DNA from 2 places in the Simplicispira sp. 125 genome. Region 2 is predicted to be linked to the other one. Evidence: riboswitches for the same ligand, from Rfam matches in the RefSeq annotation. Region 2 holds a riboswitch; the other holds the start of a gene.
What was found. Region 2 has a riboswitch for glycine ahead of gcvT (glycine cleavage system aminomethyltransferase GcvT). Riboswitches for the same ligand answer to the same signal wherever they lie in the genome.

Region 1: another riboswitch for glycine. It lies ahead of C8D04_RS11450 (D-amino acid dehydrogenase); the one in region 2 lies ahead of gcvT (glycine cleavage system aminomethyltransferase GcvT).

Annotation. Positions count from the first base shown of each region.
Region 1 is NZ_QEKM01000001.1:2,439,612-2,444,382, forward strand. Features, by position in the region: gene C8D04_RS11435 (MFS transporter) at 1-1,537, opposite strand, end outside; gene C8D04_RS11440 (helix-turn-helix transcriptional regulator) at 1,957-2,688, shown strand; gene C8D04_RS11445 (YXWGXW repeat-containing protein) at 2,985-3,473, shown strand; glycine riboswitch at 3,662-3,769, shown strand; gene C8D04_RS11450 (D-amino acid dehydrogenase) at 3,859-4,771, shown strand, end outside.
Region 2 is NZ_QEKM01000001.1:825,324-830,094, reverse strand. Features, by position in the region: gene C8D04_RS03845 (TRAP transporter substrate-binding protein) at 1-412, shown strand, start outside; gene C8D04_RS03840 (TRAP transporter small permease) at 516-1,010, shown strand; gene C8D04_RS03835 (TRAP transporter large permease) at 1,007-2,284, shown strand; glycine riboswitch at 2,291-2,395, shown strand; glycine riboswitch at 2,413-2,534, shown strand; gene gcvT (glycine cleavage system aminomethyltransferase GcvT) at 2,581-3,711, shown strand; gene gcvH (glycine cleavage system protein GcvH) at 3,836-4,210, shown strand; gene gcvP (aminomethyl-transferring glycine dehydrogenase) at 4,343-4,771, shown strand, end outside.

The DNA.
Region 1 (4,771 bases), 1.6 Mb from region 2:
CCAGCCGGAAAAGCGCACCCAGCACCGGCACGCGGAAGATGCGGTGGTCCATCACGAAGTAGATGGGCCGGGGGCTGGCCGCCATGAGCAGCACGGCATCGACAAAACTCACATGGTTGCAGGCCAGAATGGCCGCGCCTTGCACCGGCAGGTTTTCGTCACCCTGCACCCTGAACCGGTACACCAGACGCGAGAGCACCCAGGCCACGAAACGCAGCAGGTATTCGGGCACCAGCAAGAAGATGTAGGCCGCCACCACGGCATTGGCCAGGCCGGTGAACAGGAAAATTTGCGGCACCGTAAAGCCCGCGCCCAGCAAAGCCCCGACGATGAGCGAACTGGCGATCATGAACAGCGCGTTCAGGATGTTGTTGGCCGCAATGATGCGCGCGCGGTGCGTGGGCTGGGCGCGCATCTGGATGAGCGCGTACATGGGCACGCTGTACAGGCCGGCGAACAGGCTCAGCAGCGCCAGGTCGAGCATGATGCGCCAGTGCGCACCCTGGTCCATAAAGGCCGCCAGGCCCATGATCTCGGCCGGGGGCAGACCCCGGGCAGCGAAATACAGATCAATGGAAAAAGTGCTCATGCCCATCGCCCCCAGCGGCACCAGGCCAATCTCCACATGGCGGCGCGAGAGCACCTCGCACAGCAGCGAGCCGATGCCGATGCCGATCGAAAACACCACCAGCAGGAGTGAAGCGACCTGCTCATTGCCGTGCAGCACCTCTTTGGCCAGGCTGGGAAATTGCGATAGAAACACCGCGCCAAAAAACCACATCCAGCTGATGCCCAGCAGCGAGCGAAACACCACGGTGTTTTCGCGTGCCAGCTGGAGGTTGCGCCAGGTCTCCGTGACCGGGTTCCAGTTGATCTTCAGGTGCGGGTCTGTCGCTGGCAGCGAGGGAATAAACTCGGCCACCACACGCCCCACGAGGGCCATGCCGACACAGGCCAGGCCCACATGGTGCGCGCCGATCTCTGGCACGGCGATGATGAGGCCGCCTGCCACATTGCCCAGCAAAATGGCCACAAAAGTACCCATCTCCACCATGCCGTTGCCGCCCGTCAGCTCGCGCTCGGTCAGCACCTGGGGCATGTAGGCGAACTTGACGGGGCCAAACAGCGTGGAGTGCAGCCCCATCAGAAAGGTGCAGCCCAGCAGGATGGGTACGTTGGCCGAGAAAAACCCCCACGCGGCCAGCGCCATGATGCCGATCTCCAGCCGCTTGACGAAGCGGATCAGCCGCTTCTTGTCGTACTTGTCGGCCAGCTGACCGCTGGTGGCCGAGAACAGCAGAAACGGCAGGATGAACAGTGCGCCAATCACCAGTCCGGCCATGGCCGGCTGCATCCACGACACGCTGATCTGGTAGGTCACCATCACCGTGAAGGCAAACTTGAACAGGTTGTCATTGGCCGCACCAGAGAACTGCGTCCAGAAGAACGGCGCAAAACGGCGCTGGCGCAGCAGGGCGAACTGGTTGGGGTCCTCGTGCGCCTGCGCAGCACTGGCGGAGGGGTTTTCGATCTTCATGCGTTTCTCCTCGTTCTCGACAGGTTTGTTGTGTTTTTTTGGTATTGCCCGCACCTCAAGCGCACAGCCAGCGTAGGCCGCCGACGATGTGGGCGCGATTCTGCCCGGACACAGGGGCGCGCAGCATGACTGGAACCCTCCTGTTGCGCAATGTCACAAGTGCAGACAACACCGGCCCGAGGCATGCCAGCGCCAGCAGCGCAGCCATGCCGAGCAGCAGACCCATTTCAGCGCGTGACAGGACCGGGCGGCACAGAGGGCGCTGCGCGCACTGGCCTGAGGGGGATACAGAAAAGGTCATGGTCGTCGCATCCGTCAGTGGTCGATGCCCCGCAGTGTGTTCAGCACAACCCATTGCACCGCCAAAAAGCTGCTTAAACAGCTACTGATGGCACCTGGAGTATTGATAATCGATACCCATGAGCACCACCGCCGACCTCGTGACCGCCCTGAAGAAGGAACTCAAATCCGCCCAGATGACCTATGCCGACCTCGCGCGGCAGTTGGGCATGGCCGAATCGAGCGTCAAGCGCATGCTGGCCAAAGGCGACATGCCGCTCTCGCGCATCGACACCATCTGCCGCGCCCTGGCGCTGGACTTTGCCGACCTCGCCCGGCGCGTGGCCGACGCGCAACCCTTGCTCAAGGAGCTGACGCACGACCAGGAGAAGGCCGTGGTGGCCGACAAGAAACTGCTGCTCATGGCCATCTGCGTACTGAGCCAGTGGACGCTGGAGCAGGTGACCAGCGCCTACCGGCTGACCGAGGCCGAGGTCATCCGCTACCTGGTGCAGCTCGACCGGATCGGCATCATCGAGTTGCGCCCCCTGAACCGCTACCGCCTGAAGCTGGCCAAGACCTTCCGCTGGCGCCCCCACGGGCCAGTGATGAACTATTTCCGCGAGCACGCTTTGCTGGACTACTTTGCAGGGGGGTTTGACGGCACAGGCGAAGGTGTGCTGCTGGTGCATGGCAACATCAGCCGCTCCCTGGCTCCTGCCTTCATGGAACGCATGCAGCGCGTGGCCCAGGACTTTGCCCAACAACACCTGGCCGACCAGAAATTGCCTGAGCACGAACGTGAGGGCTACACGCTTTTGCTGGCGCTGCGCAGTTGGGAGTTCGAGGCCTTTGCCCAGATGCGGCGTTGAGACAGCGTCAACGTCGACGAGCAGCCCAAAACGCTCTATTTTTGATAGCTGATTGCGCTTTACCAGCAAGCGCTAGCCACCAAAATCGCCCAAAATACAGCCATCTCAGGGCAAAGACACCCATCCGTCCTCTACCAGGAGCCTTGCGTGACATCCATCACGGTCAGGCGCATTGGTGCAGGCCGCCGAAACATTTGCTCACACGCCTTCGCCAAACGACTACACGGGCTTGACGAAGAGCACCACACAATGCCTTTCATTGGTTCCTTTCGGGACCATTTCAAAGGAGTATTCCCATGGCACGCATCGCCCTCGCCGCCGCAAGCATCGCCCTGCTGTCACTGTGCGCCCTGGCGCCCACCGCGCAGGCGGCCACCTCGGCCACCATCGTCATCCAGACAGCCCCACCCCCCGTGCACTACGAGGCCGCGCCCCGGGCTCGGCGCGGCATGGTCTGGGTACCGGGCCACTGGGAATGGCGCCACGACCGCTACCGCTGGATCGACGGCTACTGGCTCAAAGCCCGCCCTGGTTACCGTTACAACGCCCCCCAGTGGCGCGAGCGCGGTGGGCGTTGGTATATGGAGCCCGGCCGCTGGGACCGTGACGGTGACGGCATTCCCAACCGCTACGACCGGACACCTGACGGTCGCCAGCCCCATTACAACGCCCCCCCGCACCGGCCCCCACACAGCCGCGGCGCCCCACCCCACCGCCGTGACAGCGACGGCGATGGCGTTTCCAACCGGCACGACCGCCAACCCAACAATCCGTACCGCCAATAAAACCCTGCGCGTGCGAGGCGCTTGGGCCTCTCCATAAGCAACTGTTGTATGGCATAAGGCCCTGCGCACCCCACGCAGGGCCCCGGGCGCGCCTAGAATCGCGCACTGCAGGAGAGCTTGGCGGCACCGTCCGCTGCACCGAAGGCGCAAACTCCCATACACGCTCAGGTTCCGTACTGCACCTTTCATCACAGCCGTCTGGAGAGCCGCCACCACCGTGGCGCACCGAAGGAGCAAACCCCACGCCATGCTGGCAGGGGGTGAATCTCTCAGGTCACAAGGACAGGGGGAGCGGCAGCTTGGCGGACACGTCGGCTGCATGCTATTCATTTAATAGCAGCTACCGCTTATCCATCAAGCGCTGGAACCCTGAAAGGCTCCAAAAATGCGCGTGATCGTTCTCGGCGCCGGCTTGCTCGGTGTCACTTCGGCTTATTACCTCCAACAACGCGGCCACGATGTGACCGTCATCGACCGCCAGGCCACGCCCGGCGCCGAAACCAGCTTCGCCAACGGCGGGCAAATTTCGGTCAGCCATGCCGAGCCCTGGGCCAACCCGAGCGCGCCGCTCAAGGTGCTGCAGTGGCTGGGCCAGGAAGACGCTCCCCTGCTGTTTCGCGTGCGCGCCGATATGCGCCAATGGCTGTGGGGCCTGCAATTTTTGCGCGAATGCACGCCAGCACGCACGCGCCACAACATCCAGCAGATCGTGCGCCTGGGCACTTACAGCCGCGCAGCCCTGCAACAGCTGCGCCGCGACACCGGCATCCAGTACGACCAGCGCACCCAGGGAATCCTGCATTTCTATACCAACCAGAAAGAATTTGACGGCGCACTCGGCCCGGCCGAGCAAATGCGCCAACTAGGCTGCGAGCGCCAGGTGATCAGCGCCGACGAGGCCGTGCGCATCGAACCCGCCCTGGCCCACATTCGCCCGCAGCTGGCGGGCGCCACCTTTACCGCCGAAGATGAATCGGGCGACGCCAACCTGTTCGTGCGCGAACTGGCCGCACTATGTGCACAAGCCGGAGTGCAGTTCCGCCTGGGTGAGCACATTACCGCGCTGCGTGCGGCGGGAGATGCAATCGACCACGTGGAAGTCACCAACGCCGAGGGCCGTTTTGAGCGGGTGCGCGGCGACGCCTTTGTGCTGGCCATGGGCTCGTACAGCCCATTGCTGGCGCAACCGCTGGGCGTGTCGTTGCCGATTTACCCGGCCAAGGGCTATTCGGTGACCATGCCGGTGAAAGACGCTGCCATGGCCCACCAGGTCAGCCTGACGGACGATGAATTCAAAC
Region 2 (4,771 bases):
CATGGCCTTCCCGGAAGTGTTCACCGCGCTGCAGCAGGGCACGGTCGATGGGCAAGAGAACCCACTGCCGGTCATCATCTCGGCCAAGTTCGACCAGGTACAAAAGCACCTCACGCTGACCGGGCACGTGTATTCGCCCTGCATCTTCCTGATGAACAAGGCGTCATTCGACAAGCTCTCGGCGGCCGACAAGCAGGCCTTCCTCGATGCAGCCAAGGAAGGCACGAAAGCGAACCGCGCGCGCGTGGACGAGGACGATTCCAAGGGCGTGGCCGATCTGCGCGCCAAGGGCATGACCGTGATCGACAACATCGACAAAGCCAAGTTTGTCGCTGCACTGGCGCCCGTGAACGCCGAGTTTGAAAAGCAGTTCGGCAAGGCCAACCTGGACAAAATCCGCAACTACAAGTGATTTAGCTACATTTATTGTAGCAATTAGCGCCCGTATCTATTAAGATAACGGGCGTTTTCATTTGAAATCACGACACCGACTGCGAACCTGGCGACTGCGCCCCATGAAAACCGCCTTCCTGACCTTTGAGCGCTGGACCAGTGCCCTTTCCCTGTGGTGTGCCTGCGCCATGCTGGTCCTGGCGGCTGCGCTGGGCATGTTCCAGATCATCATGCGCTTCGTGCTGGAGCAGCCGGCCGAGTGGACCGAGGTACTGATCCGCTTCAGCCTGATCTGGATGGTGTTTCTGGCCATCCCCACGGCCTTCCGCCAAGGAGCCATGGTGAGTGTGGATGTGCTTTACCGCTGGAGCCCGCCGCGCCTGCGCCGTGTGCTCGATGGTGTGGTGGCGCTGGCAGCGCTCATGCTCATTGCCATCATCGTGTGGTGGGGCTGGGACTACGCATTGCGCGGCCGCGTGCAGACCATGGCGGGCCTGGAGTCGCTGTCGATGTTCTGGGCCTATGTGGCACTCCCGGTGGGTGGCGTATTCAGCGCCCTGGGCATTGTGGGCAACCTGATCGACCCGCGCCGCATGGAATTGGAGACCGCGCAATGAGCGTTGTCATGATCTCCACCATGGTGCTGTGCTTTGCGCTCACCATCTCCGTTGCGGTGTCGATTGGACTGGCATCCATCCTCGGCATCCAGGCGTCCAACGCCCACATGCTCATCTCCGTCAAGGAGATGTTTGGCGCCATCAACAAGTTTCCGTTGGCGGCCATTCCGTTTTTCATCCTGGCCGGTAACCTGATGGAAGCAGGCGGCATCTCACGCCGACTGGTCGAGTTTGCCAAAAGCCTGGTCGGCGGTGTGCAAGGCGGCTTGCCCATGACCTGCGTGCTCACGTGCATGATTTTTGCCGCCGTTTCGGGCTCGTCGGTGGCCACCACCTTTGCCATTGGAGCCATCCTGATCCCGGCGCTCATCAAGCACGGCTACCCGACCAGCTATGCCGCCGCCCTGCAGGCCACCAGCGCCGAGCTGGGCGTGATCATCCCGCCGTCGATTCCGCTCATCCTGTACGGCGTGAGCGCCGAGGTGTCGATCGGCGAGCTGTTCATCGCCGGTTTTGGCCCAGGCCTCTTGATCAGCGGCGCGCTGATGCTGTTCGTCTGGGCGTATTGCAAGTGGAAGGGCTGGGGCAAGAACGATGGCGAAGGCCGCATGCCGCTGGGCCGCGCCACGCTGCAGGCGGGCTGGGCACTCTTCATGCCCGTCATCATCCTGGGCGGCATCTACGGCGGCGTTTTCACGCCCACCGAGGCCTCGGCCGTGGCGGTGTTCTATGCGCTGGTGGTGGGGGTGTTGATTTACCGGGAAATCGGCATCAAAAGCCTGGCGGCCGTGCTGCGGCGTTCGGTCATTTCGTCTTCGGTGATCATGTTCATCATCGCCAACGCGGGCCTGTTTGCCTTTCTCATCACCCGCGCGGGCGTCCCCGACGCCATTGGTCATTGGCTCGAAGCGGTGCTGCAGTCACCTGCGCTGTTTCTGCTGGGCGTGAACGCGGCGCTGTTCTTCATCGGCATGTTTATCGAGACCAGCGCAGCCATCATTGTGCTGGCGCCCATCCTGGCGCCCGTGGCCCAGCATTTTGGTGTGGACCCGGTGCATTTCGGCCTGATCATGGTGGTGAACCTGGCGCTGGGCATGGTTACGCCGCCCTTTGGCGTGAACCTGTTTGCTGCATGCACCGTGGCACGCATCTCGCTGGACCGCATCGTCGGGAGCCTGCTGCCGTTCGTGCTGGTGATCCTGGGCTGCCTGCTGCTCATCACGTACTTTCCGTCGATTTCGCTGAGTTTGCGCGATATCGTCTATGCAAAATAGGTAGAATTCGCCCGGTCAGGAGAGAGCGCCCCGCACTTCACCACGAAGCACGAGCGGCGCCGCCGAAGGCGCAGGCCCCCGCCGAACGCTCAGGCAAAAGGACTGACAAACGCCCGCAACGATGCCGGCGTACCCTAGCTGGAGAGAGATGTCCGCGCCCCAGGTGCAGGCCATCCACCGAAGGAGCAAACCGCACGGCCAGCCAGGGCGTTGCGGCGAATCTCTCAGGTAAAGCGGACAGCAGGCAAATCCCGCAGCCCCATGGGCTGTGGCCCCTATTTGCCCCGGAGTCCGCCATGTCTGCCACCGCCCCCCTGCTCACCACGCCGCTCAACGCACTGCACATCGAACTGGGCGCCCGCATGGTGCCGTTTGCCGGTTATTCCATGCCCGTGCAATACCCCGCAGGCCTGATGGCCGAGCATCTGCACACCCGCCAGGCCGCGGGCCTGTTCGATGTGTCGCACATGGGCCAGCTGCACCTGGTGGGGCGCGATGCCGCTGCCGCATTCGAGACCCTGATGCCGGTGGACGTGATCGACCTGCCCGTGGGCAAACAGCGCTACGGCCTGCTGCTCAATGACGAGGGCGGCATCATCGACGACCTGATGTTCTTCAACAAAGGCAATGGCGAGATCTTCGTCATCGTCAACGGCGCCTGCAAGGTGGGCGACATTGCCCACCTCCAGGAACGCATCGGCATGCGCTGCCAGGTGGTCCCCATGCCCGACCACGCCCTGCTCGCCCTGCAAGGCCCGCAGGCCGCCACGGCATTGGCCCGCCTGGCACCCGGCGTGGAGCAACTGGTGTTCATGACGGGGGGCAACTTCACCATTGCAGGCTGCACCTGCTTTGTCACCCGCAGCGGCTACACCGGCGAGGACGGCTTTGAAATCTCCGTGCCCGCCACGCAGGCTGAAACCCTGGCCCGCGCCCTGCTGGCGCAACCCGAGGTCAAGCCCATTGGCCTGGGCGCACGCAACTCGCTGCGCCTGGAGGCGGGGCTGTGCCTGTATGGCAACGACATGGACACCACCACCACCCCCGTGGAAGCAGGCTTGAACTGGGCCATACAAAAAGTGCGGCGCACCGGCGGCGCACGCGCCGGGGGCTTCCCGGGTGCCGACAAGGTGCTGGCGCAACTGGACAACCCCGCCAGCCTCACGCGCAAGCGCGTCGGCCTGGTCGCTACTGAGCGCGTGCCAGTGCGCGAGCCCGCCGTACTGGAAAACATGGACGGCCAGGAGATCGGCCAGGTGACCAGTGGGCTGCTGAGTCCTTCGCTCAATCAACCCATAGCCATCGCTTACGTCGGCCCGGACTACACCGCGACAGGAACCGAGATTTTTGCCATGGTGCGCGGCAAGCCCGTGCCCATGAAGGTCAGCACCACACCTTTCGTTCCCACACGCTATTACCGCGGCTGACCACCAGGTCATTCCGTTTTTCAATCAATCGAATACGCGAAGCCGACAAAGTCATCGTTTGATTTAGAAATGGAATAAGCAGCGGCTACATTCCCCTTTCCATCATCTTTCCAGGAGACATCCCATGACCGTCAAATTTTCCAAAGACCACGAGTGGATCAACATTGCCGACACCAACGCCGCCGTGGTGGGCATCACCGTGCACGCCCAGGATGCCCTGGGTGACGTTGTTTTCGTCGATCTGCCCGCCGTGGGCGCCAGCTTTGCCCAGGGTGACGTGGCCGGTGTGGTCGAGTCCGTCAAGGCCGCTGCCGACATCTACATTCCCGTCGCGGGCGAAGTGGTGGAAGTGAACGAGGCCCTGCGCGCCGACCCCTCGTTGGCCAACACCGACCCGCTGGGCGCTGGCTGGTTCTTCAAGGTCAAGCTGTCGGACCCGTCGCAGCTCGACACCCTGATGGACGAGACCGCCTATTCGAGCTTTGCCGCCAGCGCCTGAGCGTCACGACAACAAAAACCATAGCAGTTCGCGCTTGAATTCAGGCACTTTCAAAATATAAAGTGCCTGAATTCTTTTAGAAACAAGCGCAAGATGCTCTCTTTTTAATAGCCTTTCAGACTGGTTCCCGCCATGCAGATGCCTGCCGCCCTGCCCTTGTCCGCACTCGAAAACACCACCGAGTTTCTGCCCCGCCACATTGGCATCGATGCGGCCGATGAAGCGCACATGCTGTCGGTGATCGGCGAGGCCTCGCGCCGCGCCCTCATCGACTCCATCGTGCCGCGCTCCATCGCGCGCAGCCGCGCCATGGATGTGCCGCCCCCGGCATCGGAAGCTGCGGCGCTGGCCGAGCTCAAGGCGATTGCATCACGCAACCAGGTCCTCAAAAGTTTCATCGGCCAGGGCTACTACGGTACGCACACGCCCGGCGTGATCTTGCGCAACATCCTGGAGAACCCCGCCTGGTACACGGCCTACACGCCCTACCAGGCCGAAATTTCGCAGGGCCGCATGGAAGCCTTGGTCAACTTCCAGACCATGGTGTGCGACCTTACCGGC